4 regions of the Methylophilus sp. OH31 genome follow, and region 2 is predicted to be linked to each of the others. Evidence: predicted binding sites of a transcription regulator. Region 2 holds the regulator's gene; each other region holds the start of a gene.
What was found. Region 2 encodes sigma-54, which starts transcription at its own class of promoters, with help from an activator protein. Its sites were predicted from a motif close to TGGCACNNTTCCTGCT; they were not measured.
Positions count from the first base shown of each region.

Region 1: a site for sigma-54 is predicted at 4,641-4,656, ahead of ssuD (FMNH2-dependent alkanesulfonate monooxygenase). Genes of this name have one in related genera too.
Region 3: a site for sigma-54 is predicted at 2,965-2,980, ahead of OH31_RS10725 (class II aldolase/adducin family protein). Genes of this name have one in related genera too.
Region 4: a site for sigma-54 is predicted at 3,266-3,281, ahead of OH31_RS00875 (CmpA/NrtA family ABC transporter substrate-binding protein). Genes of this name have one in related genera too.

Region 1 covers NZ_BAUS01000004.1:18,911-26,476, forward strand. The annotation lists gene OH31_RS06700 (SfnB family sulfur acquisition oxidoreductase) at 1-452, shown strand, start outside; gene ribB (3,4-dihydroxy-2-butanone-4-phosphate synthase) at 527-1,234, opposite strand; gene OH31_RS06710 (amidohydrolase family protein) at 1,253-2,107, opposite strand; gene OH31_RS06715 (acyl-CoA dehydrogenase family protein) at 2,127-3,347, opposite strand; gene ssuD (FMNH2-dependent alkanesulfonate monooxygenase) at 3,356-4,489, opposite strand; gene OH31_RS06725 (acyl-CoA dehydrogenase family protein) at 4,871-6,079, shown strand; gene OH31_RS06730 (sigma-54-dependent Fis family transcriptional regulator) at 6,085-7,200, shown strand; gene ribA (GTP cyclohydrolase II) at 7,187-7,566, shown strand, end outside.
Region 2 covers NZ_BAUS01000010.1:83,695-91,260, reverse strand. The annotation lists gene OH31_RS15285 (hypothetical protein) at 1-69, shown strand, start outside; gene gltA (citrate synthase) at 159-1,448, opposite strand; gene OH31_RS11970 (anhydro-N-acetylmuramic acid kinase) at 1,614-2,741, opposite strand; gene tyrS (tyrosine--tRNA ligase) at 2,862-4,100, shown strand; gene OH31_RS11960 (RNA polymerase factor sigma-54) at 4,146-5,693, opposite strand; gene lptB (LPS export ABC transporter ATP-binding protein) at 5,700-6,446, opposite strand; gene lptA (lipopolysaccharide transport periplasmic protein LptA) at 6,458-7,114, opposite strand; gene lptC (LPS export ABC transporter periplasmic protein LptC) at 7,130-7,566, opposite strand, start outside.
Region 3 covers NZ_BAUS01000007.1:297,801-305,366, forward strand. The annotation lists gene OH31_RS14830 (DUF1328 domain-containing protein) at 1-33, opposite strand, end outside; gene OH31_RS10710 (hypothetical protein) at 335-835, shown strand; gene OH31_RS10715 (NAD(P)H-dependent oxidoreductase) at 989-1,540, shown strand; gene OH31_RS10720 (sigma-54-dependent Fis family transcriptional regulator) at 1,595-2,728, opposite strand; gene OH31_RS10725 (class II aldolase/adducin family protein) at 3,025-3,747, shown strand; gene OH31_RS10730 (ABC transporter substrate-binding protein) at 3,764-4,822, shown strand; gene OH31_RS10735 (ABC transporter substrate-binding protein) at 4,869-5,939, shown strand; gene OH31_RS10740 (ABC transporter ATP-binding protein) at 6,175-7,050, shown strand; gene OH31_RS10745 (energy transducer TonB) at 7,068-7,566, shown strand, end outside.
Region 4 covers NZ_BAUS01000001.1:205,749-213,314, reverse strand. The annotation lists gene OH31_RS00885 (ABC transporter ATP-binding protein) at 1-785, opposite strand, end outside; gene ntrB (nitrate ABC transporter permease) at 809-1,729, opposite strand; gene OH31_RS00875 (CmpA/NrtA family ABC transporter substrate-binding protein) at 1,749-3,059, opposite strand; gene OH31_RS00870 (nitrate regulatory protein) at 3,408-4,676, opposite strand; gene OH31_RS00865 (efflux transporter outer membrane subunit) at 4,764-6,260, opposite strand; gene OH31_RS00860 (efflux RND transporter permease subunit) at 6,253-7,566, opposite strand, start outside.

The DNA of each region.
Region 1 (7,566 bases), on a different contig from region 2:
TTGCGCGCGCCGCGTTCAAGGATACGCTGCATTTTGTTCGTAACCATACCCGCCCGTGGATTGATACTGACCTGGAGCATGGTTACGAAGATCCACATACCATTAAAGACATTGGCGATTTGCAGATTCGCTTGCATGCCACCGAGGCTTTATTGGCTCGCGCCGGCGAGTACATAGACGAAGCCCAGCGCAACCCGAATGAAGACACCGTGGCAGAAGCCTCCATTGCCGTGGCAGAAGCCAAGGTATTGAGTACCGAAACCGCGCTGCTGGCAGGTAGCAAACTGTTTGAACTGGCCGGTACACGTTCTACGCTGGGTGAGTACAACCTGGACCGCCACTGGCGCAATGCCCGTACCCATACGCTGCATGACCCGGTACGCTGGAAATATCATGCCGTGGGCAATTACAGCCTGAACCAGGTCAAACCGCCTCGTCATCCGTGGATTTAAGCATAGACTTAAACTAGCTACAGTAAAAACAAAGCCCTCGCATGAGGGCTTTGTTGTATTGATCAATCGTTGATTTAACCGCTATACACCATGGCTGCATCGAGCAATGTGCTTTGTTGCCTAACAGGGCGCACAGGCTGGCGTGGATAGGCCACCTGCAATTGCCGCTCACGGTAAACAATCATATCGGCAATCGTAATCATCTTTAAGCCGTGCTGTTTGGCAAAGCGCAGCAAGTCTGGGCGCCTGGCCATGCTGCCATCGTCATTGACGATTTCGCACAACACCCCCACCGGTTGCAAACCGGCCATCGCGGCCAGGTCATGCGCAGCTTCGGTATGCCCTGGCCGCTCCAGCACGCCACCCAAGCGAGCACGCAAGGGGAAAATATGCCCGGGCCGATGAAAGTCGCTGGCCTGGCTGGACGGGTCTGCCAATGCCCGCAAAGTCAGTGCACGGTCAGCGGCGGAAATACCACTGGTGGTACCATATTTGTAATCGACACTGACGGTAAACGCTGTCCTGAATGGGTCGGCGTTATGCGTCACCATTTGTGGTAAATCCAGCGCCTGTAAACGTGGCGCGGACATGCCCACGCAGACCAGGCCGCTACTATTCCTGACCAGAAACGCCATTTTTTCGGTGGTAATTTTTTCAGCGGCAATAATCAGATCACCTTCATTTTCACGGTCGGTATCATCCACCACAATCACAAACTCGCCATTGGCGATGGCCTCGACCGCATCGGTGACTGCATCAAACTGTTCTGTTTTTTGTAACATGCTGCTTTCCTTTAAATCCTAAACGCTGAGGTTTAATAACCGTGCGGCATTCTGATAAAACACTTTTTCCAGCACCGCATCTTTAAAGCCCAATGCGGCAAAGTCATCTATGGTTTGCTTCATCGGCCTGAAAGGATAAGAGGTGCCGAACAGTAACTGATCTCCCAGAAACTGGTTCGCCGCCTGTACATATAATTCGGCGCCAGGCTGGAAAATATACATATCGGGCACCAGGTACAGGTTTGGATAACGGAACGCCGCACCGACAATTTCATTCACATACGGGTAATAACCGTGGAAACAAATAATGTTGAGGTTGGGGTATTTCCTGGCCAGCCTGGCCACCGCGTTCGGGTGCGCGTAGTCCAGGTCTGGCGTGGTGGGGCCGGACATCACGCACACGGGTACGCCATGCTGCTGGCAAGCCTCGTAGACCGGGTTAAAAATGAGGTCATCGACCTGGCGTGCCGGTTTGCCAAAGCCGGGTTCGATATTAATGGCCTTGAAACCGTAATGGTTGACGGCTTTTTCAATGGCGGCCAAGGCACTGTCTATGCCACGGCTTTCAATATCCACCGAACCCAGGCCCACCAGTTTGGGACTGTGTTTGACCAGGTCGGCAATCTGCTGGTCATCTATGGTCAGGTCTGGCGTCTCACGCCCCACCACCACGGCAAAATCAATCCCGGCCTGGTCGATCTCCTGCAAATAGCCTTCTACCGTATATGAGCGGCGAAAATGCTCGGGTTCAAGCGAACCCACACGCTGGTTGAGCCATTTAGCAGTGTCATAAGCAGGGGTGTTGGGCGTAGCGCCAAAAAAGTCATGCAGAAACGCAGGACGGTTGCGTAGATCGATAATTTTTTGTTTCATAAACTTTCTTTAGTATGCGTTAGGCGTAGAAACTCGGTGTGGGGTACTGACCGTTAAGTGCCCAATCCCCTAAATCCTTGAGTTTGTAATCCACCGGGTCATGCAGGGTATACACGCGCAAATTGCGCCAGAAGCGGTCCATGCGCAGCTTGGCAGTGGTGGCCCGGGCGCCTGCCACTTCAAACACGCGCGTAGTGACATCCAGCCCGGCACGCGTCGCGTTGACCTTGGCCGAGAACACCGCCAAGGCCAGTTCGCCACGGGTCAACTCATCCAGGCCCAAAGTTTGCTGCCAGGCGTGATCGAGTAAGCCTGCCGCATGATCTGCCAGCACGGCCGACGCATGCAAGCTGGCCCAGAACTCGCCGTAATGCAGCAAGGTAAACGGGTCTTCGTGTATGGTCTGTGCCAGTGAGCCTGACCAGACCCGGCTGCTGCTACGCGTATATTTCGCACCTTCTGCCAGCGCGCCTTCGGCAATGCCGAGATAAATATTGGTAAAAATCAGTTGCGCTACCAACGAACGCAGGCTGGCAAATGGCGAGCTCAACGGGCCAGGGTTCATCAGCAATTCGCTGTCTTCCACCCGCAGCTGGTTAAATTCAGCGCTGCCACTGTCTGTCTGCCGTTGGCCGATATTGTCCCAATCACCATTGAGCTGGATGCCGCTACGATCAGTCGGCACCGCGGCCACCAGAAACTTGCCTGTGCCTTCTTCAATGGCCGACACAATCAGGTAGTCAGAATCCATAGAACCGGAGCAAAAGCTCTTTTGCCCGGTAAACACATAGCCAGCCGCCGCTTTACGTGCCACGGTGCGGTTATCCAAAGGGTTCAATGCATTGCCCCACCACAGGTTTTGCGCGGCAGTCAGCTTGAAATAGTGCTGCCATTGCACCTCACTACCGTATAGGCGAATCGAGGTCAGCATCAAAAACTGGAACGCGAGTACCTGGGCGATTGAGCTATCCACACGCGCGATCTGGCGAATAATGCTGTAGATTTCCTGCCAGCTGCCGCCTAGGCCGCCATAGGTTTTCGGTATCAGCAACTTCAACAGCCCGCTATCCCGTACCGCCTGACGCTGTTCATACGGTGTACCGCCTGCGGCATCGCGCTCAATCGCGGTTTCTGCCAGATAGTCGCAAAGCTGTTTGGCCCGCTCGCGTGGCGTGCCGCCAAACACAATGCCATGTGATGCCTCAACGTCGTCCAGGCGTGAATTCAGTGCCAGAGTCATCATCCCTCCTATGCCGCATGCTTGACCGGTTTGGCCGCACCAAACGGCCCCGTCATATTGGTATTGATACTGACTTCGGCGCTGGCCTGCTGGTGAACAGGCAATAAGGGAAACAGCAATTCAGCCACGCGATAAGACTCCTCCAGGTGCGGATAGCCAGAGAAAATAAAATAATCAATGCCCAGTGCCTGATATTCTTTAATCCTGTCAGCCACCTCTTGTGGATTACCCACCAGCGCCGTGCCCGCCCCGCCCCGCACCAGCCCTACCCCAGCCCACAAGTTGGGTGAGACCTCGAGTTTGTCACGCCGGCCATGGTGTAACTCGGTCATCCGTTTTTGCGCCACCGAATCAAAATTGGCGACGGCTGCCTGTGCCGCAGCAATGGTGTCATCGGTAACATGCGAAATCAGTTCGTCAGCCGCTTGCCAGGCTTGTTCGCTGGTCTCGCGCACAATCACATGCAAGCGGATACCAAAACGGATGCTACGGCCTTGTGCTGCAGCCGCCGCACGAATGACCCTGATTTTTTCGGCCACAGCTGCTGGCGGCTCACCCCAGGTCAAATGCACATCAATATGCTTGCTACTGAGCTGAATCGCCGCCTCAGAGGCCCCGCCAATAAACAGCGGCGGATAAGGCTTTTGCAGGCTGCCGGTCGGTAAACTCGCACCTTTGACGCGTAAATACTCGCCTTCATAATCGACGGCGTCTTCAGTCAATACCGACCGCCAGATAGACAGGAATTCTTCTGCCTCGACATAGCGGGCATCATGATCCAGGAAGCTGCCTTCCGCCTGCTGCTCTACCGGGTCACCGCCCGCCACCACATTAATCAGCAAACGCCCGCCGGAAATGCGATCCAGCGTCGATGCCATGCGCGCAGATACCACCGGTGAAATAAAGCCGGGCCGCGTCGCGACCAAAAATTTGAGCTGTCTGGTTTCATTGATCAAGGCCGAGGAAATCACCCAGGCATCCTCGCAAGAGCGCCCGGAGGGCACCAGCACCCCGCCGTAACCCAGGCGGTCTGCTGCCTGTGCAATCTGCTTTAAATAAGAGAGTGTTGCCGGTCTGGCACCTGTGCTGGTGCCAAGATAACGCTGGTCACCGTGCGTGGGTAAAAACCAGAATATTTCCATGTTGTGTGTTTCCTTCTATTCATGCTGCATACATGGAAAGCCTAGTGCAAAGAGCATGCCACAAATAAAAATCATTAGATTCAGTCACTTACAAAGACACCGAATGCTGTTGCTGAATAATCAGCATATTTTCTGCGGGTGCTGCTGTATCAGCAGCATGTGTGCTGATTATTCAGCAACAGGGTGACGGAGATCGCTGTCCGGCAAAAAACGATGCGGCCGGAAAACCATTCAACATTTTCTCAACCATATGATTTATAAGAATTATTTTTACATTTATCCGGCAATTGATGCCATAGAAGTAGTGATTCACGGCCCCTGCCGGAGTTGGCACAAATCCTGCTGAACTATTAAGCATATGCAACCAGATGGATATTACTTTTGAATATAAATACTTTTGCAATTCCGCCAACGGCACGCCTCAATGAAGGCCAGCATGCATTGGCGGTAGCCAAGCAACTGGCAGAATCGTTTTCGCTGACCGCCGTGGAACGGGATCATCAGGGCGGTACGCCAAAACTGGAACGGGATGCGATCCGCAACAGCGGCCTGCTGTCATTGATCATCCCACGCCAGTACGGCGGCTACGGCGCCAACTGGCAAGAGACGCTGCAAGTGGTCAGAGAGTTTGCCAAAGTAGACAGCTCGATTGCGCATGTCTATGGCTTTCAACATCTGATGCTGGCAACGGTACGCCTCTTCTCCCGGCCCGACCAATGGGAGCGCTGGTACGAGCAAACCGCGCAATCCAACTGGTTTTGGGGCAATGCGCTCAATCCGCTGGATGAGCGTACGCTGTGCAAAAGTTATGACCATTGGCATGAATTCTCAGGCAAAAAAAGCTTTTGCTCGGGCGCCATGGACTCCGAGATGCTGATTGCTTCTGCCATTAAAAAGACGGATGGTCAGCTGGTGATTGCCGCCATCCCGACCCTGCGTACCGGCGTGACCATCCTCGATGACTGGGACAATATCGGCCAACGCCAAACCGACAGCGGCAGCGTGAACTTTGAAAAAGTCAGGGTGGAAGAAAACGAGCTACTCACCGAGCCCGGGCCACTCAGCAATCCGTTTGCCTGCTTGCGGCCGCTGATCGCGCAACTCATATTGACCAATATCTACCTCGGTATTGCCGAAGGCGCTTTTAACGACGCGCAACACTACACCTTGCGCGAAGCCCGGCCATGGAAGAATGCCAATGTTGATATCACCAGCCAGGACCCTTACATCCTCGCCCATTACGGCGAATTTTGGGTCGGCCTGGAAGCAACGCGTGCACTGACTAATCAGGCGGCAGAAAAACTGGATATCGCCTGGGCCAAGGGTCTGGCTCTCACCGAGGAAGATCGCGGCTTGCTGGCAACCAGTATCAGTGCCGCCAAGGTCCTGGCAACCCGCACCGGGCTGGACATCACCAGCCGGATGTTTGAAGTGGCAGGCTCCCGCGCCACGCATGCCGGACTGCGGCTGGACCGGCACTGGCGCAACTTGAGAACGCATACGCTGCACGATCCACTAGATTACAAAATTAAGGAGCTGGGTGAATGGGCGCTGACCGGTAGCTTCCCTAACCCTACATTTTACTCATGAATATTATGGACAAATTTATCGAGAATCTGGATCAGGCGAGTGAATTGGACTACGGCGAGAATGAGAAGAAGCTACTCACGCTGCCCAACTCCCGCGCGCTCACTACGTCTATTCGTGCCACAGCACAAGTGTTTGAGGATCCTAAATCCATTGCTTTGCTCAGTCGCATCCAGCAAATTGCGCCCAGCGATGCGAATGTACTCATCATCGGCGAAACCGGCACCGGCAAAGAACTCATTGCACGCCATGTGCATGCCTTAAGCAAGCGCAAAGGTAAACCCTTTGTCGCCGTCAACTGCGGCGCCTTTTCTGACACCCTGGTCGAAAGCGAATTATTTGGGCATGAAAAAGGCGCTTTTACCGGTGCATTTGTCGCCAAGGCCGGCTGGTTTGAAGCCGCCAACGGCGGTACGCTATTTTTAGATGAAATCGGCGACTTGCCCCTGAGCATCCAGGTCAAACTGCTGCGCGTGTTACAAGAGCGCGAGGTAGTGCGCCTGGGTGCCAGAAAGTCAACGCCAATTGACGTCCGCCTGGTCGCCGCCACCAATGTCCGCCTGGAAGAAGCCGTACAGGCCGGTAATTTCCGCGAAGACCTGTTTTACCGCCTGCGTGTCGCCCACCTGGAATTGCCTACCTTAAGAAACCGTCCAGGCGATATCTTGCCGCTGGCTGAGTATTTTGTCAGCGAATATACACGCCGCCTGGGTTACGCAGAGATCCGCCTGGATGACTCGGCCAAACAGAAGCTGGTGCAACACAGCTGGCCTGGCAATATCCGCGAACTGGAAAACGTGATTCATCACTCGCTGCTAATTTGCCGCAACAACCTGGTGCGTAGTGAAGACTTACATTTATCCTCCATCTCGCTGCACAGACCGAAGCAGGAGCACACGCCACAGGCCGGTAGTCATGCACCCGACTTACTGGAGGAAGCCTTGCAGCAACTGTTTGAGTCCGGCAAAGCCCAGCTTTACGACTATTTTGAAGATACCCTGGTGCGCGCCGCCTACCACCACTGCCATCATAACCAGGTGCAAACCGCCAAACTGCTGGGCTTAAGCCGCAATGTGTTGCGCGCCAAGTTGATCAAAATGGGAGCGATCAATGCCCTCAAGTAACCTTGCGCTCAAGCCTGTGCCTGCGGACTTACGTGCACGAATCACGCCACAGGCGGTTGCCAGCCTGCCTACAGACTATGGCCACTATCAACTACACGCATTTATCGACCACAAAAGCGGCATAGAGCATATCGCATTGGTGCTGGGAGAGGTTGGCGGGCAATCTTCGGTGCTGACACGTATTCACTCGGAGTGCCTGACTGGTGACGTGTTTGGCTCACAACGTTGTGATTGTGGCGAGCAGTTCAAACAGGCGCAGCGACTGATACAGCAACAGGGTAAAGGCGTGATTGTCTATTTACGCGGGCATGAAGGGCGCGGCATAGGGCTCAGCAACAAAGTGCGCGCCTATGCCTTGCAAGAACA
Region 2 (7,566 bases):
GCAGAAGGTTATCGTGAGTTGGCGGATGCACTGACAAAACAGCTCCATGACCTTGGTGTGTTGCGTTAGCGGAAACGATCAGTATCGGAGAATATGAAAAGCCCGACAATCTATTGATGTCGGGCTTTTTGTTTTTGCAGGCGTGATTCAGTCTGTGGCTAGCGTTGGTGTAACGGTACAAACTCCCTGCGTTCAGAGCCGACATACAATTGGCGTGGGCGGCCAATTTTTTGCTCAGGGTCGGCATTCATTTCGCTCCATTGCGAAATCCAGCCAGCGGTGCGCGCCAGCGCAAATATGGCGGTAAACATGGAGTTTGGAATACCCATGGCGCGCATGACGATGCCGCTGTAGAAATCGACATTCGGATACAGTTTGCGTGAGACGAAATATTCATCCTCCAGTGCGATTTTTTCCAGTTCCATCGCCAGTTTGAACATAGGGTCATCGTGCAGACCCAGTTCATTCAATACTTCATGGCAGGTTTTACGCATGATGGAGGCGCGCGGGTCCATGTTGCGATAGACGCGGTGCCCAAAGCCCATGAGGCGGAAGCTGTCAGTTTTGTCTTTGGCGCGTTTGATGAATTCACCAATACGGCTGACGTCGCCAATCTCTTCCAGCATGTTCAATGTTGCTTCGTTGGCACCGCCATGGGATGGGCCCCACAAAGAGGCAATCCCGGCCGCGATACAGGCAAACGGGTTGGCGCCGCTGGAGCCAACCAGGCGTACGGTAGAGGTAGATGCGTTTTGCTCGTGATCTGCATGCAGAATCAGGATACGCTCAAATGCACGTGCCAGGATCGGGTTGGGTACATACTCTTCGCAAGGGGTCGCAAACATCATATGCATAAAGTTTTCTGCGTATCCCAGCTTGTTTTGGGGGTACATAAATGGCTCGCCTACATTGTACTTGTAGCTCCAGGCGGCAATCGTAGGTACTTTGGCCAGTAGACGCATGGCGGCCACCCGGCGAGATTCCGGATCAGCCACATTGTTATTGTCGGGATAAAACGCAGCCATGGCACCTACGACCGCAATCATGACTGCCATCGGGTGGGCATCGCGGCGGAAACCGCGAAACACATTGCTCATCTGGTCGTGCAGCATGGTGTGCTGGCTGATGGTGTCGACGAATGCTTCACGTTGTTGCAGGTCCGGCAGTTCGCCATTGAGCAGTAAGTGCGAAACTTCGAGGAAGTTACAGTTTTCTGCCAGCTGTTCAATCGGGTAGCCACGGTAATACAGCAACCCTTGTTCACCATCAATAAAGGTGATGCCGGAGGTGCAAGAGGCCGTAGACATAAAGCCAGGGTCAAACGTGAAATAGCCATGTTTGCCCAGGTTGCGGATATCGATCACATCCGTGCCAAGGCTGCCCTTTAAGACGGGCAATTCAATTGCGGTACTGTCGTTGTCAAATGTAATGGTCGCTTTGGTAGCCATAACGCACTCTGTTTAAGTCAAGGTTGTCTAAATTATACGCAATCGTTTTTGAATATGGTGGCTTGTAAGGAAATGAGGGGAGAAAAGTTCAAAAATCGCCTTCAATCCTGCACCAGTTTAAATCAAACGTTGAGTGCATTCGCACTGCTTTAGGGTGTCTTAGTCCTAATTCGGATAAATCGCGCCTAATACCCGTGGCCCTGCTGCACCGGTGACGGCAGGCAGGTTGCCGGGTTGATGATCCACGCAACGTTGCGCCAGCCAGGCAAAAGCAACGGCTTCCACCCAGTCGACGCCAATTCCCAGGCTATCCGTGTGTTGCACTGGTCGGCCGCACAGGGTTTGTAACCTGTCTATCAAAGCAATATTGTGCGCACCGCCGCCACAGACATAAATTTCTGCGGCACCGCTACAATGCTGTTTCAAGGCATTGGCGATCGTCACTGCCGTCAATTCCAGCAGCGTACGGGCGACATTCTGTGGCGTGTCAGCATGGGCTTGCAGGTGTGCATGGAGCCAGGCCTGGTTAAACAGGTCGCGGCCAGTGCTTTTAGGGATGGGCAGGGCAAAATAGGCGTCAGCAAGTAAAGCGGCCAGCAAGGCTGGATTGACATCGCCACGTACCGCCCAGGCGCCACCAGCATCATAGCTCTGGCCTGTGTGCTGCAGGGTCCAGGCATCCATGAGTAAGTTGCCGGGGCCGGAATCAAAGCCAATCACCTTGCCGCTCACCGGCAAGTCGCTCAGGTTGGCGATGCCGCCAATATTCAAAATGACGCGATGTGTGTCAGGTGCTGCAAAGATTGCCTGGTGAAAGGCGGGCACTAATGGTGCGCCTTGCCCGCCAGCCGCAATGTCGCGGCTACGAAAGTCGCCGACTACGGTGATGCCAGTGCGTTCCGCCAGGCGTGCATGGTTACCCAGTTGCAAGGTATAGGCCTGGCCGTTGGCCAGATCAGGACAGTGGCGTATGGTTTGCCCGTGGCAGCCAATCGCCGTCACGGCTTCTGCCGATACATTGGCTGTTTGCAATAAGCCTTGCACTGCCGCTGCGTAGAGGTCGGCCAGCTGATTGGACACTATAGCGGCGGTATGTAATTCGTTGACGGCTGGCGTATGCAGATCCAGCAGGATTTGTCTGACATCCGCCGGATAAGGCAGGAAGTACTGGCTTTGTTGCTGCAGGTGCTCACCGTGTTGCGCGACTAGGACTGCGTCCACCCCATCCAGACTGGTACCAGACATCAGGCCGATAAACAGGCGCGTTTGAGTGGGTGGGGCAGAAAAATTCATAAGGCATAAGTGTAACACTGCTCATGCCTGGCTTACAGAAATGCATGGGATTACGTTAAAATAGCTGTTTTACTTTCATGACGAGGCGTGCGCAACGCGCGCCTCAAAAAAAGAACCTTTATGACAGACGTAAACCAAGCTTCAGTGACGACTGAAGCACTGAGTCCAGAGATTGTGAACGCACTGGCGATTATCAAGCGCGGTGCCGATGAACTATTAATCGAGCAAGAACTGATTGAAAAGCTGAAAACCGGCAAACCCTTGCGTGTGAAAGCAGGCTTTGACCCCACCGCACCTGATTTGCATCTGGGGCATACCGTGCTGATTAACAAATTGCGCCAGTTGCAGGATCTGGGGCACCAGATTCAATTCCTGATCGGTGACTTTACCGGCATGATTGGTGACCCGACGGGTAAAAGTACCACGCGCCCGCCGTTAACGGTCGAACAGGTGAAGGCGAATGCCGACACCTATTCCGAACAGGTATTCAAGATTCTGGACCCGGCCAAAACTGAGATTGTGTTTAACTCCAAGTGGTTAAGCGACCTCGGTGCCGCGGGCATGATCAGGCTGGCAGCCAGCCATACAGTCGCCCGTATGCTAGAACGCGATGACTTCTCCAAGCGTTTCAAAGGCAACCAGCCAATCGCGATTCATGAATTCTTGTATCCCTTATTGCAGGGCTATGACTCTGTGGCTTTGCAGGCCGATTTGGAACTGGGCGGCACAGACCAGAAATTTAACCTGCTCATGGGCCGTGAATTGCAAAAGCAGGCTGGCCAATCGCAGCAATGCGTGTTGATGATGCCGTTGCTGGAAGGCCTGGACGGCGTCAATAAAATGTCCAAGTCTTTGGGTAACTATATTGGTATCAGCGAAGCGCCTGAGACGATTTTCGCCAAAATCATGTCGATTTCTGATGAACTGATGTGGCGCTATATCGACCTGCTGTCATTTGCCACCCTGGAAACTATCGCCCAGTGGAAAGCACAAGTGGCTGCTGGCGACAATCCACGTAATATCAAGGTCGGTTTTGCACAGGAGATCGTTGCCCGTTTTCACGGCCAGGCGGCGGCTGAAAAAGCCCTGCAAGACTTCCAGACCCGTGCCAAAGGCGGGATTCCTGATGATGTGCCTGAGGTAGCAGTAGCGATTGATGGTGATAGCATCAGTATCAGCCAGTTGCTGAAACAGGTGGGCCTGGTGGAAAGCACCAGTGAAGCCATGCGTGCCGTGCAACAAGGCGGCGTGAAGCTGGATAGCGTAAAAGTTGACGATAAAAACCTGTCATTGGCAAAAGGGGTGACCGTGGTGGCACAAGTGGGCAAGCGCAAGTTTGCCAAAATCACCATCCAGTAAACAGGCGTTACCGATAAAAAAGGCCGCATTTGCGGCCTTTTTGTTTTACAGCGATTTGCGTAAATTGGCTGGTGGGATATTCAGCGATTCGCGGTATTTGGCAATGGTGCGGCGCGCAACCACAATGCCTTGCTGCGCCAGCGTATCGGTGATTTGATTGTCGGACAATGGTTTTTTCTGGTTTTCTTCAGCGACCATTTGTTTGATGAGCGCGCGAATGGCGGTGGCAGAACATGAGCCGCCTGCATCGGTGGCGACTGAGCTGCCAAAAAAGTATTTAAGTTCAAATACACCGCGTGGCGTGAGCATGTACTTATGTGTTGTCACGCGAGAAACCGTGCTTTCATGCAAGTCGAGCTCTTCGGCAATTTCGCGCAATACCAGGGGCCGCATGGCAATTTCACCATGTTCAAAGAAATTGCGCTGTCTGTCCACAATCGCTTGCGACACACGCAAGATGGTAGAAAAGCGTTGCTGGATATTTTTAATCATCCATTTGGCTTCCTGCATCTGGCTCTGCAGATATTGGCCGGAGCTTTCACGGTTGCGCTTGAGGATATCTGCATACAACTGATTGATACGTAGTTTGGGGATCACGCCATCATTGAGCGACGCCATCCAGATGCCTTTGATTTTTTTGACCACGACATCGTGCTGAATAAAGTGGTCATGGCTAAAGGTCGCAAACTCGTTGCCTGGCTTGGGGTTTTGCTGGCGAATCAGTTGTTGCGCGCCTTTGAGTGCAGCTTCGTCGCAAGTGAGTACCTTGCGCAATTTGACAAAGTCTTTGTTGGCCAGCAATGCCAGATGATCTTTGGCAATCGCCATCGCAATACGCAAATAAGGTGTCTCAGGCGGCAGTACTTGCAGTTGTAGCAAGATGCATTCACGCAGGTCACGTGCACCGACGCCGATCGGATCCAGGTTCTGGATCAATTTCAGTGCGGTTTCCAGCTCCAGTAACTCAATTTCCAGCTCTGGCGGCAACAGGTCGACAATCTCCTGTAGATCCTGCTCTAAATAACCATCATCGTTAATGCTGTCGAGCAAAAATTTCACCAGATCCATGTCACGCTTGGATAGATGTGCCAATTGCATCTGGTTGATCAGGTGTTCGCGCAGACTGATATTGTTGGCGTCCTGGCGAGAGAAGTCACTATCTTCATCATCGAGGTTGTTGCGGCCCGCTTCGTCCCAGTTGCTGGCACTGCCAAACTCTTCGTAGTCATCTTCAAACTCGGGCGGCGTGAATTCTTCATTCAGATTTGGTTGTTCGCCTTCAGTGCCGCTCGTTTCGTCACGTGGTTCATCACGCAGACTCTCTGCAGGGGGAGTGAGGTCGTTTTGGGTCGCGACATCAAATGAACTTGCATCCACCTGCTCTGTGTCTGTCGAGCTGGTGGCCAATGGCGAGTTATCTTCAAATTCTCCTTCTTCGCCATCTGCCATTTCCAGCAGCGGATTTTCCTGCAGGATGGTTTCCAGCTCCTGGCTTAACTCCAGCGTGGACAACTGCAACAGGCGGATGGACTGCTGAAGTTGCGGGGTGAGCGCCAGGTTTTGTGAGATGCGTAATTGCAGGTTTTGCTTCATATCAGGTTACAGCCTAAAATTCTTGCCCAGATAGACTTCACGTACGCCTTCGTTCTGAATGATTTCGTCTGGCGTGCCTGCGGCAAACACAGCGCCTTCATTAACGATGTACGCCCGGTCACAAATATCCAGGGTTTCACGCACGTTGTGGTCTGTAATCAAAATGCCGATATTCTGGCTGCTCAGGTAGCGGATAATTTTCTGGATCTCAATCACCGCAATCGGGTCAATCCCGGCAAATGGCTCATCCAGCAGGATGAATTTCGGGTCTGTGGCCAGGCAGCGCGCAATCTCTACACGGCGGCGCTCGCCGCCCGACAGGCTGACTGCCTGGCTGTGACGGATATGCTGGATATGTAATTGATCCAGTAAAGACTCCAGCCGCGCTTCACGCTCTTCTTCCGTGTAAGGGCGGGTTTCCAGGATTGATAAAATATTATCAGTCACCGTCATTTTACGAAAAATGGATGCTTCTTGTGGCAGGTAAGCCAGGCCCATGCGGGCGCGCTCGTGCATGGGCGCGCGGCTGACATCTGCCCCATTCAGCGTAATGCTGCCGTCGTCCAGTGCGACCAGGCCAACAATCATGTAAAAGCTGGTGGTTTTGCCAGCACCATTCGGGCCGAGCAAACCAATCACTTCGCCGCTGCGTAGCTCAAGTGTAGTGTTTTTAACCACGGTGCGTCCCTGATAGGCTTTTTTCAGGTGGCTGACACGTAAGTGGTTATGATCTGGTGAAGCTGTTGTCTGCATAAGGCCGGTCTTTAGGGTTGCGCTTTCGTAGGCTCATTAGTGGTGTCGGCGGGTGCCGGTTCCACTTTGATTTGCAGTGAGCGGTTCATGCGCAGCCCTTGTTGCGAGGTTGGCTTGTTATCAATCACAGGCGGCGTGGTTTTGTTCTTGGGCTGAATGGTCGCTTTGACGCGGCTACCGGCGGTACCATTGGGGTTAGCCTTGGTGCCGCCAATGACTTCGGCGTACTCTGCATTGGCGTCATAACTGATGTAGTCACCGGTGACCAGGTCTTCACCACGTTTGACCCAGGCGTTGGTGTATAGCTGTACCTTGTCCATGCGCGCGTTGTATTCAATACGCTGCCCACTGCCTTGCATCCATTCGTCTTTGCCAGTGCGTTTTTGCTTGAATGTGGTCGGGTTGCCGGTACAGGTGCTGTGCTGAAAGCCATCCTGGTCTTCACGCACAATCATTTTGTCGGCTTTGATTTGCAGGGTGCCCTGGTTGAGGATCACATTGCCGGTATAAATACTGATCTTTTTGGCATCATTCACAGTCACGGTATCCGCTTCCAGCTCAATCGGCTGGTCACGGTCAGACTCTTCAGCCAGCACGCTGGTTGACCACGATAGCAGTGCCCATAAGGTCAAGCAGGTGGCATAAAATAATGGCTTGTGCGTGTTCAACTCATTTCTCCAGAATCAACGACCCTTGTGATTGCCTGTTTTCGCCTTCGCTGCCGGGCTTGCAGTTTTTGCGACTGCGGGTGCGCGTACATAATGTACATGCACCCGGTTAAATAATTGCATGGTGCCTGCCTTGTTATCAAAACGCATGCCGGTACCTGTGATCACCGTCGCCGGTAGCTGGCGGATAGTGACCGGCAAATCGGTGTAAGCGAGGTCTGTATCCGGTTCCAGCGTTAAATGTTCGGTTTGCAACTGCATTTCAGGCTTGGCCAGCGTGCCCTGGCGTATGACCTTGACCTGCTTGCTAAACTCGACCAGTTTACCATTGGCTGACACTTTGCCGTGCTGGCCATGAATTTGCGTGTAAGGTTTATCCTGCCCAAACTGGGTGAAACGCGGGCGCTGTAATTCGGTATAGTCGTTATCCGGAAAATGGCGCATTTCTGCCG
Region 3 (7,566 bases), on a different contig from region 2:
GATCACAAGAAACAGCAATGCATAATAAAGCATAGGTCTGACCTTTCATTTTAGACAGTGAAGATGATGGCATCTTAAAAGACCGGGCCAGCTTGTCCTATCGGTAATTTGCTAAATGATTGGTCAGAATCAGCCTACGTGGTGATGGTTTACAAGCGTTAATCAGCTTCGCTGACTCATCAAATGCGCTATATTATGTGGGACTTGATGTTGTGGCCTGCAACAGCTTTGTGCGCATAAGTGAGTGTTGACTCACTATGACAATAAGCAATGAATACGCACCATCGTGAGTCTGCCCATTTAAATAAAAAAATCCTTATGAAGGGAGCGCGCCATGCGTTCGATTCACACCATACCAGCGACCGCTCGCCTCGCATGTTTGCTCATGATCGTGCAATGCCTGCTGCCCGCTTTCGCCTTTGCCGCCAGTGATAGCGCCAAAGTGATTCTTGGGCCGTCGCATAAAACCGGCAGCAAAGCCGAGGCAAGACCGGCAGTGATTGCGCTCGTCAGCATGGATGAAGTGTTGCCCGATTGCCAGCAGCAAGTCACGGTGACAAAAGTCAAAACAGTCGCTTATAGCGAGAGTGGTATCACGCCGGAGAAAATTGGCGTTGACTGGCTGGGGAGCAAACTGGATATTGCGACCAATGTCGGTGAAAACCCGGTGCTATCGCTGGAAGAAATCCAGGCGGCTAACCAGTTTATCAAGGTCGGCAAGCGTTACCTGATTCATTTTCAGCTCTGCGGTGATGGCGGTGTTCAGCGTAGCCTGATTAATATGTACGCCGAACAAATGACGCCTGCGCGCCCTGTGCGCAAAATTAAAACCTAGAGGCATAGTCAGAGGTGTTGCCTAGCCAACATTTTGGCGACGTTTGTTGTTGAATTGGCAGCATCTGTTTTTCAAGTGATTGATTATGAAGGGTTTAAATCTGGCATTTTATTTGCTGTTAAATCAAGACATTGTTTAATCAGGAAAATCGAAATGCCACGAATTATTGGAGTCTCCGGAAATATTACTGCACCCTCAAGAACCTTGTCGCTGGTGGAGTCTGTGGTGACCAAGGCCAGCCAGAAGTTTCATAGTCCGGGTGAGGTGATCGATATTTCCAAACTGACGGCAGATCTGGGGCCTACTGTGTCCTTTAACCAGTTTCCCCCCGCGTTGGCGCAAGCCTACGATAAGCTGCATCAGGCCGATATTATCGTCATTGGCACGCCAGTGTATAAAGCTTCTTATACTGGCTTGCTCAAGCACTTTTTTGATCTGGTCGACCCGAAAAAACTCACTGGTAAAGTCGCTATTTTGGTGGCAACAGGAGGCAGCGATCACCATGCGCTGGTGCTGGAGTCGCACTTAAGAAGCCTGGCCAGCTTTTTTGGTATTTACACTATCCCGACCACCATTTATGCTCGGGATGCAGAGTTCACGAATTACCAATTGGACAGTGCCGCGATTGAACAGCGTATCGACCAGGCGCTAGAACAGGCCGCTGTGTTGATTAAGCAGCATTTGCCGGAAACGCTGGTTGCCTAGCAGGTCATTTGCAAGATTCAGCATAAAAAAAGAGGGGATATATTCCCCTCTTTTTTATGCGATCAGGTTGAGTTCTTTTAACCTGGCGCGCAAGATATTGCGGCTGATGCCCAGCAGTTTGGCGGTATGCACCTGATTGTTTTTACTGTGCTCATAAGCCTTGCTGACCGTGGTGCCATTGATCAGCTCATATAAATTTTCCGGGGCTTGTTCAAACAGCTCTTCGAGAATATTTTCCAATTTATAGAGCGCACTTTGGCGCTCATAGCTGACCCTGCTTGGCAGCGGTGCCGTGATGCCGCTGTCTTCATCAGACGTAAACTCTGGCCGGTTAAAGCTGATTTTGGGTAAATTCAGGTCTTTTGGATAAAGCGTATCGGAGGTACTCACCAGTACCGCACGGTGAATGACGTTTTCCAGTTCACGAATATTGCCCGGCCACGGATATTCCATCAGTAGCGAAGTGGTTTCGGGGGCCAGTTTGTGGTCCGAAGTGTTCAGCTTATTGCGATATACGGCCAGAAAATGCTCAACCAGCGGCAGGATATCGCCACGACGTTCGCGCAATGGCAGTAATTCAATCGGCACCACCTTAATTCGGTAATACAAGTCTTCGCGGAAACGTCCCGCTTTGACGGCTTCTTCCAGGTTCACATTGGTCGCCGCAATCAGGCGCACATCAATCGGGATCGGCTTTCTTGAGCCTACGCGCACGACTTCACGCTCTTGCAGCACACGCAATAATTTGACCTGTGTCGACTGTGGCAAGTCGCCGATTTCATCCAGGAACAGTGTGCCGCCATTGGCGGTTTCAAACCAGCCAACTTTGGAGGTGTTGGCGCCGGTAAACGCGCCTTTTTCATAGCCAAACAACTCGCTTTCAACCAGGGTTTCTGAGAAAGCGCCGCAATTAATGGCCTGGAACGGGCCGTTTCTGCGGTTGCTCAATGAGTGGATATGGCGGGCAATGAGTTCTTTACCCGTCCCTGTTTCGCCAATGATCAGCGCGGTCGCATTGCTGGAAGCAATTCTTTCGATCAAAGACAGCAGATTTTGCGATTTGGGATCGCTGAATACCAGTGCACTTGCCCGTACGGACAAGCTGACGGCAGACGGATTGGGGTGTGTGATCACATGGTCAGTACGTTCGGTGTACGAATCACGGATATCCCATCGTTGTGCGCTCATCATTGACTCCTTATTTAACAGGCGAGTCACTATATTACATTGATCATTAATAAGTCAAAGTTCTATAAATTATAACAATATTCACATTGGTTATATTAAAGATAAGCCAGATCATGGGCGGGAATTCAACATTTTGCTGTGTTAATCGCAACACTTGTTGCCGGGGCAACAGGTGCTTGGCATCGGTGTTTTTTCTAAGTGTCTAATTATTATAGGTAAATTTTACCTGTTGCAAGTGGCACAGTCTTTGCCAAGTAGTTCGTGTTGTTTTCGCATGAATTTTGAAAGGACTGACAATGACTGTCGTGACTGTTAATACTGAACTGGATCTGGATCATTACGTAAACGAAACTGTGGCGGAAGCCAAACTGGCTTTTGAGGTCTTTCGCGAGACGGATAGCATCACTGCCAATGGTACCGTGGGCTTTGTGCATCGCGTGCCAGGCCAGGATAAATTGATCATCGTGAATGACCCGGGCCCGTTTAACAAAGGCAAGCCGATTGAAGCAACCGTGGTGGGCTTTGATGGCACGGTCTATGCCGGCAAAGGCAGTGGCGCAGGCGCTGGTCGTTATACCAAATTGTTCCAGGTGCGCCCGGAAGTCACCACGATTTCGCATATACATTCCACCTACCTGGGTGCCTGGGCACAAACACACCGCACATTGCCTATCCGTTATGTGCCGGTGCAGCGCTTCAACCTGATTAAAGAGTTGCCGATTTATATTGACCGCCGCCAGCAGGAAGTTGATTTTATCCTCGACCAGATTGCGATTAATCCACATCACACGGCGATTCTTGAAGCCAATGGTGGTGCCACGGTATGGGGTAAGCAAGGTCTGCGCAAACTGGCAGAGTTTATTCTGTTGCTGGAGGAAGGCGCCAAGTTGCAAACCCTGGCAGAGGCCCTGGGTGGCTCCCGTGAGTATGGCCCAGGCGTGTTGAAGCAACAATGGAAAATGTCCAAGCTTTACGACCAGGCCAAAGAAGAAGGCTTGTTGCGTCCTTCCGACTTGTAATCACAGGAGCTACCAAGTGAGCACAGCACAACATATCGATCAAATCTGGTTTACCCGTTGCCCGGTGCCGACTGCTACTGGCCTGGCCTATAAATTAGGCTGGCTTAATGAAGAGTTTGCGCGTGACAACATTAACATTGCCACGTTGCAAGAAGCGCCCAAAGAGTTATCCAAGCATCATTACGATCATGAGTTACCTTCGTTGATTCGTGAGGGTGGCAACTTGCTGGCGCTGGCCGCCAAGGCACAAGGTGCGCCGACCAAGCTGATTGGCTTGACCTGGATTGATGAATGGCAAGCGATCCTGGTGCGGCCGGATAGTGGCATTACCACGCCTGAGCAATTGAAGGGCTTGCGCCTGGCCTTGCCGGCGTTTATCGAGCATCCGATTGCCAGCCATGTACGCGGCAGCAGTATTGCTCGTGGCATGAGCCTGCATGGTTATAAAGGCGCTTTGAATATCGCTGGTTTGACGCTGGATGATGTGGCTTTGGTCGAGGTGCCTTCTGGTCGTGGTAATCGTAATGGCCGTGATAACCCCAATGGTCTAGGTGAGTTGTGGTCTGGCCTTGATGCACTTATCGAAGGCAAGGTCGATGCGGTATATGTAAAAGGCGCATCTGCGGTGGATGCCGCTAAGCGTGTGGGGGCTGTGGTGGGTATCGATCTCGATAGCTATCCTGAGTTGTCCAGCCGCGTCAATAACGGCACACCGCGTCCGATCACGGTACATCAGTCATTGTTGGACAACCATTATGACCTGGTGGTGCGTTTCCTCTATCAAACGTTGCGTGCGGCAGATTGGGCCAAAAGCAACCTCAAGGGTGTGCGCGAAATTCTGGAGTCCGAAACCCGCTCGGGCGAAGACGGCGTGACGACGGCTTATGGTGAGAACTTCCATTTGCAACTGGCGCCTGATTTGTCCCCTGAGCGCGTAGAGCTGTTTCGCCAGCAAAAGAACTTCATGCTGGTGCATGGCCTGTTGGACAAGGATTTTGACCTGGATGCGTGGATCGATTTCAGGCCGTTGCGTGATGCAGAACAGCAGTTGCATCAATATGCGGCGGTTGCCTGAAGCAAGTAAGTAAGCCTCGCGGCTTAAGCGTAAATAAGGAGTAAGTGTGAGCAGATTTTTAAACTATGTATTTTCGGCATTGGCGGTGACTGCATTCACTATGTCAGGCGCCCACAGTGCTGAAACCGACCCGAAAGTGGTGAGAATTGCCACCGTGGCTTATAACCTCAATGGCAAGACGCACTATCTGGGTAGCACCGAGCTGGCCAGTGAAACCGGTTTGGATGAAACCTTGGCTAAGCGCGGCGTCAAGCTGGAGTGGGTGCCTGCTGCCACGGCGATGGTCGGCCCCATCGTCAACGAAGCCTTTGCCAACAAGAGCATAGACTTCGCGGCCTATGGCGATTTACCACCGATTATTTTGAACGGCTCCAAGCCACGCGTGCAATTAGTCGCGCCGTGGGGACGTAGCGGTAACTCTTATCTGGTGGTGCCCGCCAATTCAACAGCAAAAAATATTGCTGACCTCAAAGGCAAGCGCATTGCCTTGCATCGGGGCCGTCCGTGGGAGATTCCATTTGCCAACCTGGTGCAGAAAAACGGCTTCAAGCTGACCGACTTCAAGATTGTGAACGTGAATCCGCAAGTCGGTGCTGCGGCATTGGCCAGTGGCTCGGTAGATGCGTTCTTCTCTTTAAGTGATGCCTATAACCTGGTGGATAAAGGCGTGGGTAAAATCATCTGGTCGACCAAAAATGCCCCACCGGACTGGAAACTGATGGGCGGCTTGTGGGCGCGCAATGACTTTGTCAAAGAGCATCCGGAACTCACTCAAGCCATCGTCACCTCATTTATTAAAGCCAACCATTGGGCAGCGCAAGAAGCGCACAAGGAAACCTACCTTAAGGACTATGCTAGCCTGGTACAGCCTGAGAGTGTGGTCAGGCGCGACTATGAAGATGATAGCGTGAGCTGGCGTGACCGCTGGTCACCGCTTTATGACCAAGCGCTGGTGGATCATTACAAACGTGCAGCCTCTTATGCGCGTGAGTCTGGCCTGATTCGAAACGATATTGATATTCAGCAACTGCTTAACTCAAGCTTTGTCGACAAAGCTTTAAAGGAGTTGAACCTGGAAACCTTCTGGGCGCCATCCCGGATTGCATCACAACAATAACCTTTATTGCTTCCCGGCAATCCCTTCCAACAGATGGTCTCCCGCCATCTGTTTTTTTATGTCTGTTGCTATACCAGCACATGCCCGCCGTCAGATGATGGATATACAACATTGCCCAACACAGGGTATTCGCTGGAATGTATATAACCTTATGATTATTAAGTAATAAATATTAATTTTTAACTTGGCACAGGGATTGCGTATAGCACTCTAGTTATTTTGCACAGGAAGAAACATGAGTCGCCCTAAAACCGCTTTAAGTGTGATCAATGAAGCGCACGTAGATAGCCTCGGCGAAGACAATGCGTCGGTGAGAACGTCAGGCCTGCGTGGTTCGCAACATCTGTCACTGGCGAGCTCGGCGGCCGTGCTGGCGGTAGAGGGCGTTTCCAAGACTTTCCAGCTCAACGGCAAAGCGTTGACCGTGCTGTCAGATTTTTCACTGGCCGTGACCAAAGGTGAATTTATTTCCATTGTCGGTAGTAGTGGCTGCGGCAAGTCGACCTTACTCAGGCTGATTGCAGGACTGGATAGCGCTTACGACGGCAGCATTGTCTGGCTGGGTGACAAAGTCTCAGGGACCTCGCTGGACCGGGGCCTGGTGTTTCAGGAGCATCGTTTGTTCCCGTGGCTGACCGTTGAGCAGAATGTGGCGTTGGCGCTGGAATCTTCTGGCCTGACACAGCAGGAGGTGGATGCGCGCGTGAAACACCAGATTGAGCTGGTTGGCCTGTCTGGATTTGCCCAGGCGTTCCCACACCAGATTTCAGGCGGCATGTCGCAGCGTGTCGCGATTGCCAGGGCCTTGGTGCTAAAACCAAGATTGTTATTACTGGATGAACCGTTTGGCGCACTGGATGCATTGACTCGCCTCAAGATGCAGCAAGAATTGCAACGTCTTTGGGAAACCGAAGGTACCACTTCCATCCTGGTCACGCATGACGTCGAAGAAGCAGTGTTCCTGGGAGATCGCGTGGTGGTCATGGAAGCCAATCCAGGGCGTATCAAACGCGTGGTGGCTGTGGATTTACCCAGACCGCGCCATCGTACTTCACCGGAGTTTCAGCGCATTAAAGATGATGTGTTAAGCGACTTCATCGAGATTAGTTAGATTTATTAGGAGTTTGTATGTCAACAACGGCACTGAAAACGCCCGCTGAGCATTCTACGATTTGGGATTCACTCACAGATAAAAGCAAATCCAGAAAGAACCTGGTCGCCACTGGCGAAGATTTTGGCAAGTTATCCGAGCGTCTGGTCAGCAAGTTTAATCGCGTAGAGCAGATTATTCCGCGTAATAAATTGCTGGCGCTGATCGGTGTGGTCATTCTGGCCCATATTCTGGGTGTGACTGGGTTTATTAATGCCTTGCATCAACCCAGCATCGTTAAGCCAAAGAAAAACGAAGTGATTGTGGAGTTTGTGAAGCCGGAGGTGATTCCGCCACCAGTCATTGAGCCGCCAAAACCACCTCCGCCACCACCACCGCAGGTCAAGCGCGCTGACCCACCGCCACAGGCCGCCAAGCCAACGGCATTAAGGACCGCCCCCGCTGACCAGCATATTGCGCCGAACGACATCGTGGTACAGGAAAACACCACCGCGACAAAAACCAGCGGCCCGGTAG
Region 4 (7,566 bases), on a different contig from region 2:
TCATACAAAAACTTCAATACTTCGCTGCGCAGATGCGTATACGCCGGGTCTTCTACCAGCTCCAGACGTTTACGCGGACGAGGCAAATCGACGTCCAGGATTTCGCCTATGGTCGCTGCCGGGCCGTTGGTCATCATGACGATGCGGTCTGACAGCAACACGGCTTCGTCTACATCGTGCGTGACCATCACGGCAGTGCAACCGGAACGCGCCATAATGCCCATCAGCTCATCTTGCAAACCAGCACGGGTGAGGGCGTCCAGCGCGCCGAATGGCTCGTCCAGCAGTAATACCTTAGGCTCCATGGCCAGTGCGCGCGCAATACCGACGCGTTGCTTCATGCCACCGGAAATTTCGTTCGGGCGTTTTTCAATGGCGTGGCTTAAACCCACCAGCTCCAGTGCTGCGCGGGTGCGCTCTGCCAGTTGTGCCGGACCTTCTTTATCGCCAAATACGCGTTCTACAGCCAGGTAGACATTCTCAAAACAGGTCAGCCATGGCAGCAGAGAGTGGTTTTGAAACACCACGGCACGCTCAGGGCCAGGCTTGGAGATTTCACGGCCGGCACAAAACAGGTAGCCTTCACTGGGTTGCAGCAACCCGGCAATCAGGTTGAGTACCGTAGACTTGCCACAGCCAGAGTGGCCGATGATGGAAATAAACTCGCCTTCACGGATATTCAGGTTGATATCTTTCAGCGCCTGAAAACTGCCTTTTTTGGTGTGAAACGTCATGTTGACGTTTTCAATCAGGACATAACGGTCTTGCATTACATTGGTCGTCATAATAAGAATCCTTTTCCTGCGGGTTATTCGTAGCTGTAGCGTTTTGCCACCAGCACCAGCAACTGTTCGAGTAACAAACCGACAATGCCGACAATAAAAATGGCGATGATGATGTGCTCTACATTGAGGTTGTTCCACTCATCCCACACCCAGAAGCCGATGCCCATGCCGCCAGTCAACATTTCTGCCGCCACAATCACCAGCCAGGCTGCGCCAATCGACAGGCGGACACCGGTCATCATGTAAGGCATGACATAAGGCAGCAGAATTTTGGTCACGACTTTCCATTCGGACAGGTTGAGCACTTTGGCCACATTCATATAGTCTTGCGGCACTTTGCTCACGCCGACGGCGGTGTTGATAATCATTGGCCACACGGCGGTGATGAAGATCACCCAGATCGCAGCCGGGTTGGCCGCCTTGAATACCAGCAGGCCAATGGGCAGCCAGGCCAGCGGTGACACCGGTTTGAGCAGGCTGATAATCGGTGCTGCCATTCTGGACATAAAGGCATAGCGGCCAATCACAAAGCCCATCGGGATACCGACAATCGCTGCCAGGCCAAAACCCGTCGCCACACGTTGCAGTGAGCTCAGAATGTTCCAGCCTATGCCCATGTCATTTGGGTTGTTGATATAAAACGGGTCGCTGAACAGCTCGACAGCCGATTGCCAGGTCTTGACCGGGCCTGGCAAGCCTTGTGTCAGGGCAGCTACCGTGGCCCAGATGGCGGCGAATACCATCAAGCCAATCACAGGCGGCAACAGCCATTCAAATCCTCGTTTAGCCGTTGCCACCCATGCCCCGCGCTTGGGCGCGGTGGCTTTTGCCGCTGTGGTTGAGAGAGGGGTAACCACAGCAACAACTGGTTGCGCAGGTGCTGTGGTGACAGCTTCCTCGCTTTTTTGCATGATGTTTTCTTTCTTCAAGCTGACGACATTCATGGTGATTCTCCTTTAAAGATTAGGCTTTCACCTTGAAGCTGCTGGCATAGGCTTTCGGGTCCTTGCCATCCCAGACCACGCCATCGATCAGCTTGCTGCTACGCATGGCATCTGGCACCGCAATGCCCAGTGATTTGGCTGCTTCGGTATAAATGTCGATACGGTTGACCTTTTTCGCGATACCCAGGTAGTCAGGGTCAGACTTCAACAAGCCCCAGCGTTTGTGCTGTGTGAGGAACCACATGCCATCAGACAGGTAAGGGAAGTTGACCTTGCCGTCATTGAAGAACTTCATGTAGTTCGGGTCTTCCCATTTTTTGCCGATACCATTGTCGTAGTGGCCGAGGAAGCGACCTTCAATGACTTCCTCAGGCGCGTTGACGTAGGCTTTGCCCGCGATTAGTTTGGCCACTTCTTGGCGGTTTTTAGTCGCATCGATATAGCGGCAAGCTTCCAGAATCGCTTTGGTCAGTGCCAGTGCGGTATTTGGATTTTTAGCCACAAACTCAGCGGTGGTGCCCAGTACTTTTTCCGGATGATCGGTCCAGATATCTTGCGAAGTGGCAACAGAGAAGCCTACCTTGTCGTAAATGGCACGTGCGTTCCATGGTTCACCTACACAGTAGCCATCCATATTGCCGATGCGCATATTGGCCACCATTTGTGGCGGTGGTACCACAATGGTTTTTACGTCCTGCATCGGGTTGATGCCGTAACTGGCCAGCCAGTAGTACAACCACATGGCGTGGGTGCCGGTCGGGAAAGTCTGGGCAAAGGTAAAGTCGCGGTTTTCATTATCCAGCAGGCGTTTCAGTGTCGCGCCGCTGGTCACGCCTTTTTCTTTGAGTTGGTTGGATAGTGTGATGCCCTGACCATTGTTGTTCAGCGCCATCAGAATATTCATGTCTTTTTGCTGGCCACCAATGCCTAGTTGCACACCGTAAATCAGGCCATACAGTACATGGGCAGCATGCAGCTCACCATTGGCTAGCTTGTCACGTACGCCTGCCCACGAAGCTTCTTTAGAAGGCACGATTTTGATACCGTATTTTTTATCGAAGCCCATTTGTGAGGCGACAATAATCGGCGCACAGTCCGTCAGCGGGATAAAGCCCACTTTCACCTCAGTGATTTCAGGGGCATCTGAGCCTGCTGCCCAAGCCTGGCTGCGAATCGCAGAGGGCACCATGTTCATCATGGCAGCCGCGCCAAATGCACCTGCCAAGGTGTTCATGAAAAAGTGACGGCGCTGCTGGTCTACTTGCTCGGTGGTGGATACTTCGGTGACCGTTGAAGTGGGTGTCACATTATTTTTGTCAGAACTGCTCATTGCTGCTCCTTAATCATCAATCAATTGGGAAAGTTAAAAAACAAAAAGGCGTCCTGAACGCAGACTGTTTTTTGTCTACACTCAGGACGCCTTTGTCCTTTTACTGCACAAGTCATTCGACTTGTTTACTGCCCAGCCACGCTACATCCCAGGCTGGTATCACACGAGATTTTCAACCGCCGTTAGCTGAAGCCTCAAGCCAAATTAGCAATTGCCGTGCCAGCTGAAGCGTTATTTTTAAGTGATTGTTCTATATTGGTTTTTTTGGATGGTTGCATTTTTATGCAACCTTTTCAGCGCGGTGCTGTCCGCACCATACGTGTGCGGATGCACCAATTTGACGGGCGTTTAGCCCGGTTGTGCGTGATGCGCCAGAATGTTTTCAGCGACATCAATAATCTTGCGGTTTTGCTCCATGGCAATGCTGCGCATGGTTTTATACGCTTCCATTTCATTCAGCCCGCGCGTGCTCATTAACAGGCCTTTGGCACGTTCGATCAGCTTGCGTTCGGCGAGCGCCTTTTTGGTATCAGACAACTCACTTTCCATCTCGGCAATTTGCCGCGACTGCTGTTGCAGCAGTGTAATCATGGAGGCCATCGGATACGCCTGCGACGTATCATGCGTCTGAAAATTCAAGGCATTCTCAACTGGAATTGCCAGGTTGAAAAAGGTGCTGTTGAGCGCAGCGGCTGGTGTTGCCTGAATGGCATCCAAATATTGCCGGGTTTGCTCAAAGTCGCTCTTGGCTTTGCTAGCCAGCCCGGCCAACAACTCATGCATGGTTTGGATGAGCTGACATTGAATCTGCCACATAGCGCTTAAACGCTGGCTGCACAATTCAAACCAGACATCTGCGCTACTGGGGTTGAGCGTCTGCTGGTCTTTGGCTGCGCTCAGTTTGGTGCGGTATTTTTGATGTTGCTGGTGCCAGCTGGTTGCCTGCAGCGCCAGCCATGACTGGCGTACCTCTTCACTGCCAAACTGGCAGAATAAATCAAAATGGCGGTCTTGCTGGGCGATGAGTTCAAACAGCTTTTGCTGATGCGGTAGTTGCAGGCTGCCTGAACCAAACATATAGGCACCCACTGCACGCTCTTGCCCGGCAAATTCCTTGCCCTGGATCAGGTTGTAAAGCGTCAGCAAACAGGTGGAAATCTTGCTATTGACCGAGCTGTCGGTGATCTCAAAGATCAGTGCAATCAGGCTGCCGATCAAGCGGCTAAAAGATTCAATACAGTCCGCAAAGCTGATCTTTTGCAAAGTGATCTGATGCCGCAAAGAAGTCAGTTGGTCCAGGCCTAGCAAGATCCACGAGGTCAGTGTCAATTGTTTGGCATCTGCCAGCGCGTTTCTATGCAAGTGCTGTTGCAGCGCCTCTCTAAAACTGGCTTCCATGGCCTGGTTTTGCGTAATAATGTCAGCGCGCTCAGGTGCAAAGCGTCGCCCATTGGAGGCAATATAGAGGCAGCTAGCACCACGTTCGGCCTGGATCAGGTGGATCAACTGGCCAATTTTTTCGACAAATGCGATACAGCTATCGAGTCGCTCCAGCTCCTCGATATGTCTGATTTTGGCCAAGGTAATGGTTTGGGCAGGGGATATTTCTGTGTTCATCACTAGGCACCAAGCAAGAAGTGTGCGCGACTTGGTGGTTATCTTTATCTTTAATGTTTAAAACGATGATGTTCATGCATGCACTCACTAATGCCAGCCGCCGCCCATGACCTTATACAAGGTCAGCTGGCTAGCGGCGTCACTTAATTGCAACGTGACCAGCGATTGCTCTGCAGTATAAAGCGTGCGTTGTGCATCCAGTACCACCAGGTAATTGTCGACCCCATTTTTAAAGCGGGCATCAGCCAGTTGGAATGCCGCATTCGCAGCAGCGGTGAGTGACTGCTGGGCGTCCAGTTGTGCTTGCAAACCTTCACGCTGCACCAACACGTCTGCCACTTCGCGGAACGCAGTTTGCACGGTTTTTTCGTATTGTGCGAGCAGAATATCGCGGTTTTTCTCTGCGGAGGTCAAATTGGCACGGTTACGCCCCGCGTTAAACAGCGGTACGCTGATTTGCGGCACAAAGGTCCAGATGCCGGAATTTTTGGCAAACAGGCCGGATAATTCGGTACTGGCTGAACCTACCGTGGTGGTCAGGCTGATGGTGGGGAAGAAAGCCGCGCGTAATGCGCCGATATTGGCATTGGCGCCTTCCAGCAAGTGTTCTGCTGCACGGACATCCGGCCGTTGCTGTAAGGTTTGCGAGCTGACTCCGGCAGGTAAGGCTGTGGTCGCGACCACGCTGGACAAGTTGCCTGCTGGCAACCACTGATCAGGCACCATGCTGCCCGCTAGCAGGTTGAGGGAGTTGATGTCCTGCTTGATTTGCATATTGTAGGTGGCCACTGCCACGCGTGCACTGTCGACACTGGTTTGCAGCTGCTTTAAGGTCAGTGCATTGGCAACGCCCAGTTCAAACATTTTCTGGTTGATATCGTAAGTGGCTTGCTGGCTTTGCTGGGTTTGCTCGGCAATCGCGAGTCGCTTTTTGTCTGCCGCCAGGGTTAGCCAGGCGGTCGCCACTTCGGCAATCAGGCTGATCTGTGTGCTGTGGCGATTATCTTCATTGGCATAAAACGTTTGCAAGGCCTGCTGGTTCAGGTTGCGTATGCGGCCGAACAGATCCAGCTCATATGCACTAAAGCCTACGGTTGCACGGTAAATATGCGAGATATTGCCACTGCTATTGCTGCTGCCCGCAGTGCCAGTGGTCGCCCCTGAGGTATTGCCTGCAGTATTGTTGGCAGCACTGGCCATGCCTTTGGAGGCGGTTTCAGTGACGCTCGCGGCGATGGTTGGAAACAGGTCGGCACGTTGCACCTGGTAGAGGGCGCGTGACCGTTCTATGGTCAGCGCAGCCACCTGCAGGTCGCGGTTATTTTTTAAGGCGAGGTCAACCACCTGGCGCAGCTTTTCATCACTGATAAAGGATTGCCACGGCAGATCAGTAAAGGCTTTGGGATCGCTTTCTACCGTGCCTAGCGTTGCCGGAACCGGTGAGGCTGGCCGTGTATAAAACGGCGCCAGGTCAATACAACTGCTCAGGCCAAGTGACAGCGTCATTAGGGCCAGTAATTTGATTGGTAATTTTGCAGTGCCAAGTAATGTCTGTGTGCTTGGTTTCATCATAAGGTTATCCATGTGCGATGGCATCTGGATCAGGCTGGTAAGGGAACAGCGAACGTATCAGCACATAAAACAGCGGCACAAAAAAGATGCCGAGGAAGGTGGCCATCAACATGCCGCCGAGTACGCCGGTGCCAATCGCCTGGCGGCTTACCGCACCTGCACCTTCACTGAAAGCCAGTGGCAGCACACCAAAGACAAAGGCGAGCGAGGTCATGAGGATGGGCCGCAAGCGCAGTTTTACGGCCTCCAGGGTGGCAGTCAGTAAAGGCTGGCCACGCTCTTGCAGATGCTTGGCGAACTCTACAATCAGAATGGCGTTTTTCGCTGACAGGCCGATGGTCGTCAACAGGCCGACCTGGAAGTAAACGTCGGCCGTCATGCCACGCAAACTGGTTGCCAGCACAGCGCCCAGAATCCCCAGAGGCACGACCATAATGACGGAGAAAGGCACCGCCCAGCTTTCATATAACGCGGCCAGGCACAAAAACACAAACACCACAGACACCGCATACAAAAGGGGCGCCTGTGAGCCTGACAGTCTTTCCTGGTAGGACTGCGCACTCCACTCATAGCCGATGCCTGCCGGTAGTTGCTTGATAATGCCTTCAGCAATACGCATGGCTTCGCCGGTGCTGGTGCCTTTGGCTGCTTCGCCGACGATTTCCACGGAAGAAATACCGTTATAGCGTTCGAGCAAGGGCGAGCCCGATACCCAACGGGTATTGGAAAAGGCAGAGAACGGCACCATGTCGTTGGTGCTATTGCGTACATACCAGCGATCAATGTCTTCAGGCTGCATGCGGTAAGGCGCATCCCCCTGCAAATAGACTTTTTTGACGCGGCCCTTGTTAATAAAATCGTTGACATAGGTGCCGCCCATGGCGATAGACAGTGTGGAGTTGATATTGGCGGTGGTCAGATTATAAATGCCGGTTTTCTGGTCATCAATATTGAGCCTGAACATTGGCGTATCATCCAGGCCACTTGGCCGTACCCGGTTCAGTTTGGGATTGTCTGCGGCCAGTTGCACAAATTGGTTTCTGGCCTCCATCAGTGCCTGGTGCCCGAGGCCGCCGACATCCTTGAGCTCGAGTGTAAAGCCGGAGCCCTGGCCCAGGCCGCGTACGGGCGCTGGCTGGTTCACAAACAGCTTGGCATCACGGATCTTGGACAAGGCTTTGGTCATCTTATCTGCGAGTGACGCGGCGTCCTGGCCTTCGCCACGCAGTGACCAGTCTTTGAGGCGGATAAAGGCACGGCCGGTGTTTTGGCTGCCGCCACCGCCCTGGCCGAGGCCGGCAATAGTTAAATATTCATC